3 regions of the Halobacillus sp. ABD4_316 genome follow, and region 1 is predicted to be linked to each of the others. Evidence: riboswitches for the same ligand, from Rfam matches in the RefSeq annotation. Region 1 holds a riboswitch; each other region holds the start of a gene.
The links. A riboswitch is a leader RNA that binds a small molecule or an ion and turns the genes downstream of it on or off. The one in region 1 is predicted to bind S-adenosylmethionine.
Positions count from the first base shown of each region.

Region 2: it holds a riboswitch for S-adenosylmethionine, as region 1 does, so the genes downstream of both, ACXAJH_RS18635 (methionine biosynthesis PLP-dependent protein) here and ACXAJH_RS10355 (acetyl-CoA C-acyltransferase) in region 1, are expected to answer to the same signal.
Region 3: it holds a riboswitch for S-adenosylmethionine, as region 1 does, so the genes downstream of both, msrA (peptide-methionine (S)-S-oxide reductase MsrA) here and ACXAJH_RS10355 (acetyl-CoA C-acyltransferase) in region 1, are expected to answer to the same signal.

Region 1 covers NZ_JBSWZA010000002.1:674,573-677,833, reverse strand. Annotated here, with positions in the region: gene ACXAJH_RS10360 (lactonase family protein) at 1-618, opposite strand, end outside; SAM riboswitch class I at 1,022-1,126, shown strand; SAM riboswitch class I at 1,195-1,302, shown strand; gene ACXAJH_RS10355 (acetyl-CoA C-acyltransferase) at 1,374-2,528, shown strand; gene ACXAJH_RS10350 (acetoacetate--CoA ligase) at 2,549-3,261, shown strand, end outside.
Region 2 covers NZ_JBSWZA010000007.1:28,612-31,872, forward strand. Annotated here, with positions in the region: gene glsA (glutaminase A) at 1-877, shown strand, start outside; gene ACXAJH_RS18630 (DUF4385 domain-containing protein) at 867-1,313, shown strand; SAM riboswitch class I at 1,422-1,532, shown strand; gene ACXAJH_RS18635 (methionine biosynthesis PLP-dependent protein) at 1,636-2,751, shown strand; gene metC (cystathionine beta-lyase) at 2,748-3,261, shown strand, end outside.
Region 3 covers NZ_JBSWZA010000003.1:168,488-171,748, reverse strand. Annotated here, with positions in the region: gene ACXAJH_RS13425 (DinB family protein) at 1-194, opposite strand, end outside; gene ACXAJH_RS13420 (AIM24 family protein) at 327-1,019, shown strand; SAM riboswitch class I at 1,159-1,279, shown strand; gene msrA (peptide-methionine (S)-S-oxide reductase MsrA) at 1,402-1,875, shown strand; gene eutH (ethanolamine utilization protein EutH) at 2,265-3,261, shown strand, end outside.

The DNA of each region.
Region 1 (3,261 bases):
GGCATACTTTTTGTTCGGGTGGAAAGTAATGTGACGCGGACCGGAACCCGGTTTCGTGTTGAACACCTGCACCTGGCTCAACTCGCCATTGTCTACGGCGTAAGTAATAACACGATCGCTGCCAAGGTCAATCGCTATCACGTATTTTTCATCAGGGGTAAAGCCTGCATAGTGCATGTGCGGCTTTTCCTGACGCTCATGAGGGCCGGTACCTTCATGCTCCACGATTGAAACTGCAGGATTCAACGATCCATCTTCATTCGTCAGGTAGGAGACCACTTCTTTTGTATGATAGTTAGCCGTGACAACATTGTTATTCAAATGATCCACGCTCACGTGACACGGCGGAGAGCCCGCAGCTGTCTGAGCGTTTAATTTTGTGAGTTCTCTCGTTTCTTTATTGATGGAAAAGGACGTGACGCCGCCGCTTTCCCCGTCTTTAGAAACCGCATAAAGATTTTTTTGATCGTCACTTACTGTAACGTACGTAGGGTTCTGCAGTTCTGCAGCCAACTGAACGTTTTTCAGTTCCTTAGCATCTGTATCAAGGGTGAACTGATAGACGCCTTTACTTTCCTGTTTGGTGTACGTACCGATGTAACCAACATATTCCGGCATAGTAAAACTCCTTTATTGAATAGTATCAGTAATTACCATACCCATTATCTCATAAAGACAAAAGAGGCTGAATCATTATCCATTTATGAATATCGAAAGTTATTAAAATCTCTGCTCATAGATCTAAAAGCAGCTCTACCTGTAAGGTATCATCTAATCAGTGAAACGTTATGTAGCCGCAGGAACCATCGGAGAATGGATGATGGACGAATTGATAGATGCCTTCATTTTTCTCGTGAAGTGCCCCGCATAATTGAAAGAATCGGCAAGCCCTAATGTTAAAGCGGTTCACACGTTCACCACCAGTCACAGAACAAAATGAATTTTCTAACTTTTCTATCAAATCCATTGACACCTATCCTTTCCCCTGCTAACATGGCACTTAACCAAATAAAGGAAGAACATCTTATCCAGAGAGGTGGAGGGACTGGCCCTGTGAAACCCGGCAACCGCTATGTGCATAGCAAGGTGCCAAATCCTACTGAGTGAATGCTCAGGAAGATAAGAGATGCTTACAATCTCTAACCTCTCTATCTTTGATAGAGAGGTTTTATATGTTTCCAATTGAATACCGATTTCTTATCCAGAGAGGCAGAGGGACTGGCCCGTTGACGCCCGGCAACCAGCAAGCAGACGCTTGAAAAGGTGCTAATTCCTGCAGGAGATGATCCTGGAAGATAAGAAGAGCCGAGAGCCCTCTTCTTATTTTTGTGAAGAGGGCTCTTACTATTATAAAAACAGGAGTTGTTCCATATATGACGACAGTACTTCTAGACGGCATCCGCACCCCTTTCGGTAAGTGGAAAGGGGCTTTAAAAAAGAAATCCGCAGGAGAACTTGGGTCTCATGCGCTGAGCGCTCTATTAGAGAGAAATCCGATCGCGAAACAAGCCGATGGTGTCCTGCTCGCCCTAGTGATTCAGGCGGGAGGCGGCCAAAATCCTGCGAGACAGGCCGCTTATCAGGCGGGGGTGGATATCGGTACGCCCGCTATCACACTGAACAATGTCTGTTTGGGAGGCATCGCTACAGTTACCGACGCCTCTCGCAGGCTGCAATTGAAGGAAGGAGAGCTGTACATTGTCGGCGGATTCGACTCGATGACGAACGCTCCTCATACCGCTCCTGTCCGAGCTTCCTCCGGACTTGGTCACAGCCTGCTGAAGGACACCTTACTGAACGACGGGTTATGGTGCGCCTTGAGCGATGTATCGATGGGAGCTCTCACCGATGAGAAAAACCGCTCCTTCGACATCAGCCGGGAGGAACAAGATGAATACGCCGCCCTTTCCCAGCAGCGGGCATCAGACGCTCAGGAAAATGGCTGGCTGGATCCGGAAATCGCTCCTTTTACTGAACGACTCGCAGAAGATGAAGGCATCCGTAAAGGGACGACAACCGAAAAATTATCAAATCTCTCTCCCGCCTTTTCACGCGAAGGCACGATCACCGCAGGCAATGCCTCTCAAATGACGGATGGCGCGAGCGTTGGGATCGTTACCACGAAGGAAAAAGCGGAAGCCCTCGGTCAACAGCCTCTGGCGGAAATCATCGACTGGTCAGAGATTGCCGGACCGGATCCGAGCTTACAAACCAAACCATCACAGGCCATTCAGAAGCTGTTAGACAAACACCAGTTGACCACGGACGATATCGATTTGTTTGAAATCAATGAAGCCTTTGCCAGTGTCGTGATTGCCAGCTGCCAGGAACTTGGAATTGATTATGACCGCGTCAATGTGAACGGCGGCGCGATCGCTCTCGGCCACCCTTTAGGCGGGACAGGATTCCGGCTCGTTCTGACGCTTGCCCATGAACTGAAACGACGCGGCGGAGGGAAAGGCATCGCTTCCCTTTGCGGCGGTGGCGGCCAGGGGATGGCCCTGTTGATCGACGTTCCCCATTCATAATTCGAAAGGAGACAAGTCCCATGAATACACCCATTACCGCTCAGCGTTCCCCTTACCTGTGGGAACCATCAAACGAACGCATCGAACAGTCGCATATCAAAGCTTTTGCTGACTATACCAATCAGGCGCTTTTCCCTTATGAACGGTTCCACCGCTGGTCCGTTTCCCACCTTTCCGAGTTTTGGTCAGCCGTATGGGATTACGCAGGGATCATTGGAGAAAAGGGAGACCGTGTGTTTGTTCCCGGTCCTTCGATGCCGGATAGTGCATGGTTTCCGGAGGCCCGCTTGAATTTCGCTGAAAACCTGCTGCGCGGTTCGCTTGACCGGATCGCGGCCTATGAAGCGAATGAGGAAGGCCTCACCCGAAGCATCACGCTGCAGGAACTGAAACAATCCGTTGCCAAAGCCCAGGAAGGGTTAAAACAATTAGGTGTCCAGGAAGGTGACTGTGTCGCCGGCATCACGACGAACGATATCCAGGGACTCGTCGCCCTGCTTGCCACGACATCCTTAGGCGCCACCTGGACGTCGTGCTCCCCGGACTTCGGAACAAAAGGAATCGTCGACCGCATTGGTCAGGTGAAACCGAAAGTATTGATCGCGGCACTCTCCTATCAATATAAGCAGAAGCCCTTCGATATCGAAGATAAAATTAAGCAGACGACCGAGCATCTGGAAGGACTATCCGCGGTCGTCACGTTCGGAGGAGAAACGTCGATTGAAGACATCCA
Region 2 (3,261 bases), on a different contig from region 1:
TTACGGGGAGGCAAATAAAGACTACCTCGGCGTCAGCATCATCACGACAGACGGCTCGAGTTACAGCGCCGGGGATCATGATAAATACATTCCGATGCAGAGTACCTCAAAAGTCATCAGCTTGATGCTTGCTCTCCAGGACTTCGGAAAGGACCGTGTTTTTCAAACTGTAGGAATGGAGCCGATGGGAGATTTCTTCAATTCCATCAGCCAGCTGGAATCCTATGACACAAGCAAGCCTTTCAATCCGATGATTAACGCGGGCGCCATCGCTACAGCTTCCCTTATTAAAGGACAGAGCGTGGAAAACCGGTTCGACCGCTACATGAATTTCTTAAAGAAAATCACCAGCAACGATCATCTAGAAATGAGCGGTGAGATGTACGAAGCAGAAAAGGCGAACGGCTCGCGCAACCGTTCCCTCGCCTACTTTATGCACAGCACAGGAACCCTTGTGACCGATGTGGAAGAAGCGCTGGATTTATACTATCGTATGAATTCAGTCATGATGTGCTGTCATGACTTTGCCCGGGTCGGCTTGTTCCTTGCTAAAGGCGGTCTCGATCCAGATACGGAAGAAAGCTTGATTCCTGCCCACCACCTAAGAACCGTAAAAGCCATCATGATGACCTCCGGGATGTACAACTCCTCCGGTCACTACGCAGTCGAAGCTGGATTCCCGTGTAAAAGCGGAGTATCCGGGAGCATCATCGGTACGGTTCCTGGAAGAATGGGCATCGGTGTCGTCGGCCCTGCCATTGATGAAAAGGGAAACAGTACAGCCGGCGGCGCTTTGATCAAAAAAATGTCCAGGGACCTGAAATTAAATATGTTCGGCATAGAAAATACAGAAAGGACGAAGGACCATGCCTTTTGATTACGATCTGGATTTTGATTCCATTGATTTCAGAGAAGAACCCGGAAAATACCGCGTCGGGCGCGGAGAACAGGGGGTGCTTCTCGTCGAGCCCTACAAAAGTGAAATTCTGCAGCACTGGCGCTTCAAAACACCTGAGATCGCAAAAGAGTCGTCAGAAAAAATCTACGCCATGTTCGAAGAGTATAAGAAAAACGATGATTTTGTCGGCATGGATATGGCCCGTAAATTCCTCCAGATGGGGTATACACGCTCGCGACGGTACGCCAATTATAAAGGCGGAAAAAAATACGATGACGATGGAGATATCAATGACCGGGATATAGATGAGGAAAAAGCAGAATCAGCCCGGATTTTCGAAGAGAAATGGATCAAAGTCCGCGAAGATGAAGAATACCTTGAGAAAAAACGGGCCCACCAAAAGGAATACGGATAAAATCAGGACGTTCCGATTAAAAATTGGAAAATCTTCCGCATGCATATTGTCAAAACTTTCTGAGTAGTGTAGAGTAGTCATCAACATTTACATGAACTTACAATTATATTCTTATCAAGAGAGGCAGAGGGACTGGCCCTGTGAAGCCTCAGCAACCCCTGGTATCGACCAGAAGGGTGCTAACTCCAGCAAGTTGTTGATCAACTTGAAAGATAAGAAGAAGCCTTGGATATCCAGGACGCCTTCTTCTTAGAGAAGGCGTCCTTTTTGTTTTCACACTGCTTCCTCTCTTGATCGGTTCATAAACGAAAGGAGTATTTTTATGTGTCACACGGAAACAAAATTCGTCCAGACAGGAAACCAGCGGAACGAACCGTATGGAGCGATCAACCCACCGGTTTACTTTTCCACCCCTTACCGGCACCCAGGGCTCGGGGAATCTACAGGGTTTGATTATACGCGGACGGGCAACCCGACAAGAAAAATCCTGGAAGCCTCCATCGCCGATATCGAAGAAGGTGATGCAGGTTTTGCCTTCAGTTCCGGAATGTCCGCCATCCAGACCGTCCTCTCTCTTTTCCGCGAAGGAGATGAAATTCTCGTATCCGAAGATTTATATGGAGGGACCTACCGCTTATTTGAACATATGAAGGAGCGTTACCGTCTGCAGTTTACCTACCTGGAAAACGAAAAGCTGAATGACCTGCCTTCTTATGTGACCGAACGTACGAAAGCCGTTTACATTGAAACTCCGACAAATCCGCTCATGCACCAAACCGACATCAGGCAGATGGCCGGACTAGCAGAAAAACAAGACCTCCTGCTGATAGTCGACAACACCCTTTATACACCAGTTCTCCAGCAGCCGCTGAAGGAAGGAGCGGACGTCGTCATTCACAGCGCGACGAAATACCTGGCCGGACATAACGATGTTCTGGCCGGACTGCTTGTCAGTAAAGGCGCAGACATCAGCGAAAAGCTCGCTTTTCATCAAAATACATCCGGAGCTGTCCTGTCGCCGTTTGACTCCTGGCTCGTCATGCGCGGCATGAAAACCCTGCCTCTACGAATGAGGCAGCATGAAGGCAACGCGAAAGCCGTCGTTCAATTCCTGGAGGATCATCCATGTGTGAGTGATATTTTCTACCCAGGAAAAGGCGGCATGGTGTCCTTCCGACTAAAGGAAGAAGCCTGGATCGATCCTTTTCTAAGAGGATTGAATTTAATCACTTTCGCGGAAAGTCTCGGAGGTGTGGAAAGCTTCATCACCTACCCCGCCACCCAGACCCACGCCGATATCCCTGAAGAAGAACGCGTCCGCTACGGCGTGTGCAATAAACTGCTCCGTTTTTCCGTAGGCGTGGAGCACATCGATGATCTTTTGAGAGATCTTCAATCTACTTTGAGTCAATTACCTAAGGAGGAATCCGTCCAATGAATACCCATTCCCTGCAGACCCGCCTGCTTCACAACGACCAGAAGTTCGATCCGCAGACCGGAGCGGTGAGTGTCCCGATCCAACAGGCCTCAACCTTTCACCAACAGGATTTTGACACACCGGGGGATTACGACTACAGCCGGTCGGGAAACCCGACAAGAACAGCGTTGGAAGAGACGATCGCCGGCCTTGAAAACGGCACGAAAGGCTTTGCTTTCGCCTCCGGAATGGCAGCGATTTCCACAGCGTTCATGCTTTTATCCAAAGGGGATCACATCGTTATAACCAAGGACGTATACGGGGGGACTTTCCGAATGATCCACGATGTTCTCCACCGCTTTGGAATCGATCACACCTTTGTTGACATGACCGATCTTCATGAAGTGGCTACAGCCATAAAGCCGAATACGAAGCTGTTATATATTGAAACTCCTTCCAATCCAACACTTGAAATCACTGATATAAGGGCAGTGGCAAAACTCGCCAAAGCGAACAACTGCCTCACCTTTG
Region 3 (3,261 bases), on a different contig from region 1:
AGTTGTTCCATCAGGTACAGGTGCTCCAGAATTTCAAGGACCGACCATTTTCCTTCCCCGGGCTTCCGTGCTGCCATTTCGTCAGAGACGGAATGAGCATACTCCAACAGCTGTTTTCTTTTCTCATCAAGACCATACATAAACAGGTCCTCCTCGTCCTTAGGTTGTTTGAATAGATCAAATAGAATCATCATTCCCCTGCCAGGTGGTGATGAAACCTTTCCTCCATTGTAAACGTAAAACGATAGACAAAGGTTTCATAAATGGTCTAACCCACCCCGGGGTGTGGTATAGAACTATAACCTACATAAAAGGAGGAATCTGTCATGGCAGACTATTCGATTGAGGAGTTTATCAGGGCGACGAAACAGGATGATTCAGAAAATGATTATTTTGAGCTGGAAACCCCGCGTATTCTCGAGGTGAACCTGATGGATCAGGTCTGGGCGAAATCCGGGGCCATGATTTCCTATAATGGGAATATCAAGTTTGAGAGAGAAGGGATTCTGGAGCACGGTGTAGGAAAAATGTTCAAGAAGGCGTTGACGGGAGAAGGCAGTTCGCTGATGAAAGCGACAGGGCGCGGACGTTTGTATCTCGCTGATCAGGGGAAAAAGATTACGATTTTTGACTTGGATAATGAAACCATTACAGTCAACGGTAACGATCTTCTCGCCTTTGAGCCGAGCATCGACTGGGATATCAAGCTGATGAAAAAAGTGGCCGGGATGGTTTCCGGCGGTCTGTTTAACGTGACCTTGAATGGCAGCGGACGTGTGGCTGTCACCTCCCATTACGAACCACTGACATTGCTCGTACGCCCGGGAGAACCGGTTATTACGGATCCTCATGCGACCGTAGCCTGGTCCGGGCATTTGGAGCCGAATTTCAAGACGGATGTAAGCTTTAAAACGTTTATCGGACGGGGAAGCGGGGAATCTATTCAAATGCAGTTCGAAGGAGAAGGTTTTGTCATCGTCCAGCCGTATGAAGAAATTGAAACAACAGGCAGTCAGTAAGACTTTTCTTTTGCGTGGACTGGCATAGTCATGCTAAAGTGTGAATACAATGATGATACAAAAAGAATCATCATTTATCCTTTACTTCGTTACTGAAACGTAGTATATTGATAATCAACATTAAATAAATAACGGAAACTTCTTATCCAGAGAGGCGGAGGGACTGGCCCTTTGATGCCCGGCAACCATCGAATCAATCCACGGATTGACGAGAACGGTGCCAATTCCTGTAGGATGAACACCATCCTAAAAGATGAGAGGATCGTACGGATTGATACGAACCCCTTTTCTTATGTGGATAAGAAAAGGGGTTTTTTGCATATCAGCATACCCGTCATGGCTCTCGATAGAAGTTGCGTTAAAGGAAAGGGAAGATGTAGATATGGCAACAGCAATTTTCGGCGCAGGATGTTTTTGGGGAGTAGAAGCATTTTTTGAGAAATTCGAAGGGGTAACGGCAACAACCGTCGGTTACATCGGGGGACATCTCGAAAACCCTTCCTATGAAGAAGTGAAACAGGGAAATACCGGTCATGCGGAAGCTGTCCGTATCGAATATAATCCTGCTGTCATTACGTATGCCAAACTGGTCAATATCTTTTTTGAAGCTCACGACCCGACACAGGTAAATCGTCAGGGCATTGATGTAGGACATCAATACCGTTCAGTGATCTTCTATACAGATGCAAGCCAGAAGTACATTGCAGAAGAGAAAATCAAAGAATGGAGTGCCAAAGGCATCTTCAAGCGTTCAATCGCTACACAGGTGGAAGAGGCTTCCTCTTTCTTTGAAGCAGAAGAGCATCACCAGAAGTACATTCAAAAACATGGCTCCGCTGCCTGTTCCATCGGCTGATGAAAAGCCCCTCACTGAGGGGCTCAGCTTGTAGAGAAACCCCTGTTTCTTTACAAGCTTTTTTCTTTCTTCCCGCCAGGAGCGAAAGCCCCTTCCCTTTCCACGCAAGTGCGCAACAGCGCAGCCCGTGCCGTTCTTTTGAATCTGAGAACCTGCGTAGGGCACAAACTCTCTCCTCTATATTTTAACGTCGGCACGAGGAGCGTTCGGTGGTGACGCCCGCGGCATGCATCTACCGATAAGCGGAAAGTGGCCCTTCCCACGACTAATGGACAACTTTAACTGGTTAACACAGGATTTTTCTACAGCCAGAGCCCCTCAGTGAGGGGGCTTTTTTTATGGGGGAAAGTTCACTAGAATGGAGGAGATGAAGAGAGGAGGGAGAGGCTGTGTTGAATGATATCATCCTTATGGTCATGTGCGCCTTTATGGTTCTTGGAGCTCTTGATTACTACATATTGAATCACCGCCTTGCCTTAGGATGGCGTTTTTATGAAGCCTTTATGATGATGGGTCCTCTGGCCTTGTCCATGGTGGGGATCATCTCTCTGGCCCCGGTGCTGTCCAGATGGCTCGCGCCGGTCGTCACTCCATTGTTCCAGGCTGCAGGAGCTGATCCTTCGATGTTTGCTTCTATGCTGCTTGCCATTGATATGGGGGCTTATCCTCTGGCGGAATCGCTCGCGGCAGACAAAGAAGCGGCTGTTTTTTCGTGGGCTCTGCTTGGGACGATGATGGGCCCTACGCTTGTGTTTACCATTCCAGTTGCCTTGACCGTTGTAGCAAAAAAAGATCATCCTTTTTTCGCAAAGGGAATTCTTGCAGGAATGGTGACGATTCCAATCGGTTGTTTCATCGGCGGGTGGACAGCCGGCTATGAACCGGGGTGGATGCTTAGAAATCTGCTTCCGGCCATGATTCTATCCCTTTTCATCGCCGCCGGTCTCTGGCTCTTCACAGCCTTGACCATTCGTCTGTTTTCCTATTTCGGCAAAGCGGTCGAAATCATTATTATTTCAGGGCTTGCTCTCATCATTATTGAAACGTTAACAGGTATAACGGTTCTCCCCGGTATGGCTCCGTTATCAGAAGGGATGCTCATCGTGGGTAAAATCACTGTCACACTTGCAGGGGCTTATCCGCTGGTGGCGTTTATCAGCAGGCACGGCGAAAAAGTGCTCACCCGTGCGGGAAGACGTCTCGGGATGAACGCGGTATCGATGACAGGATTCATCGCATCGCTTGCTCATCATTTGCCGATGCTTGCCGTCATGAAGGACATGGACGATAGAGGGAAGACCATCAATGCGGCCTTTGCAGTCAGCGGAGCATTCGTATTCGGAAGCCACTTCGCATTTGTGGCCGGCGTCCAGCCGGACATGATAC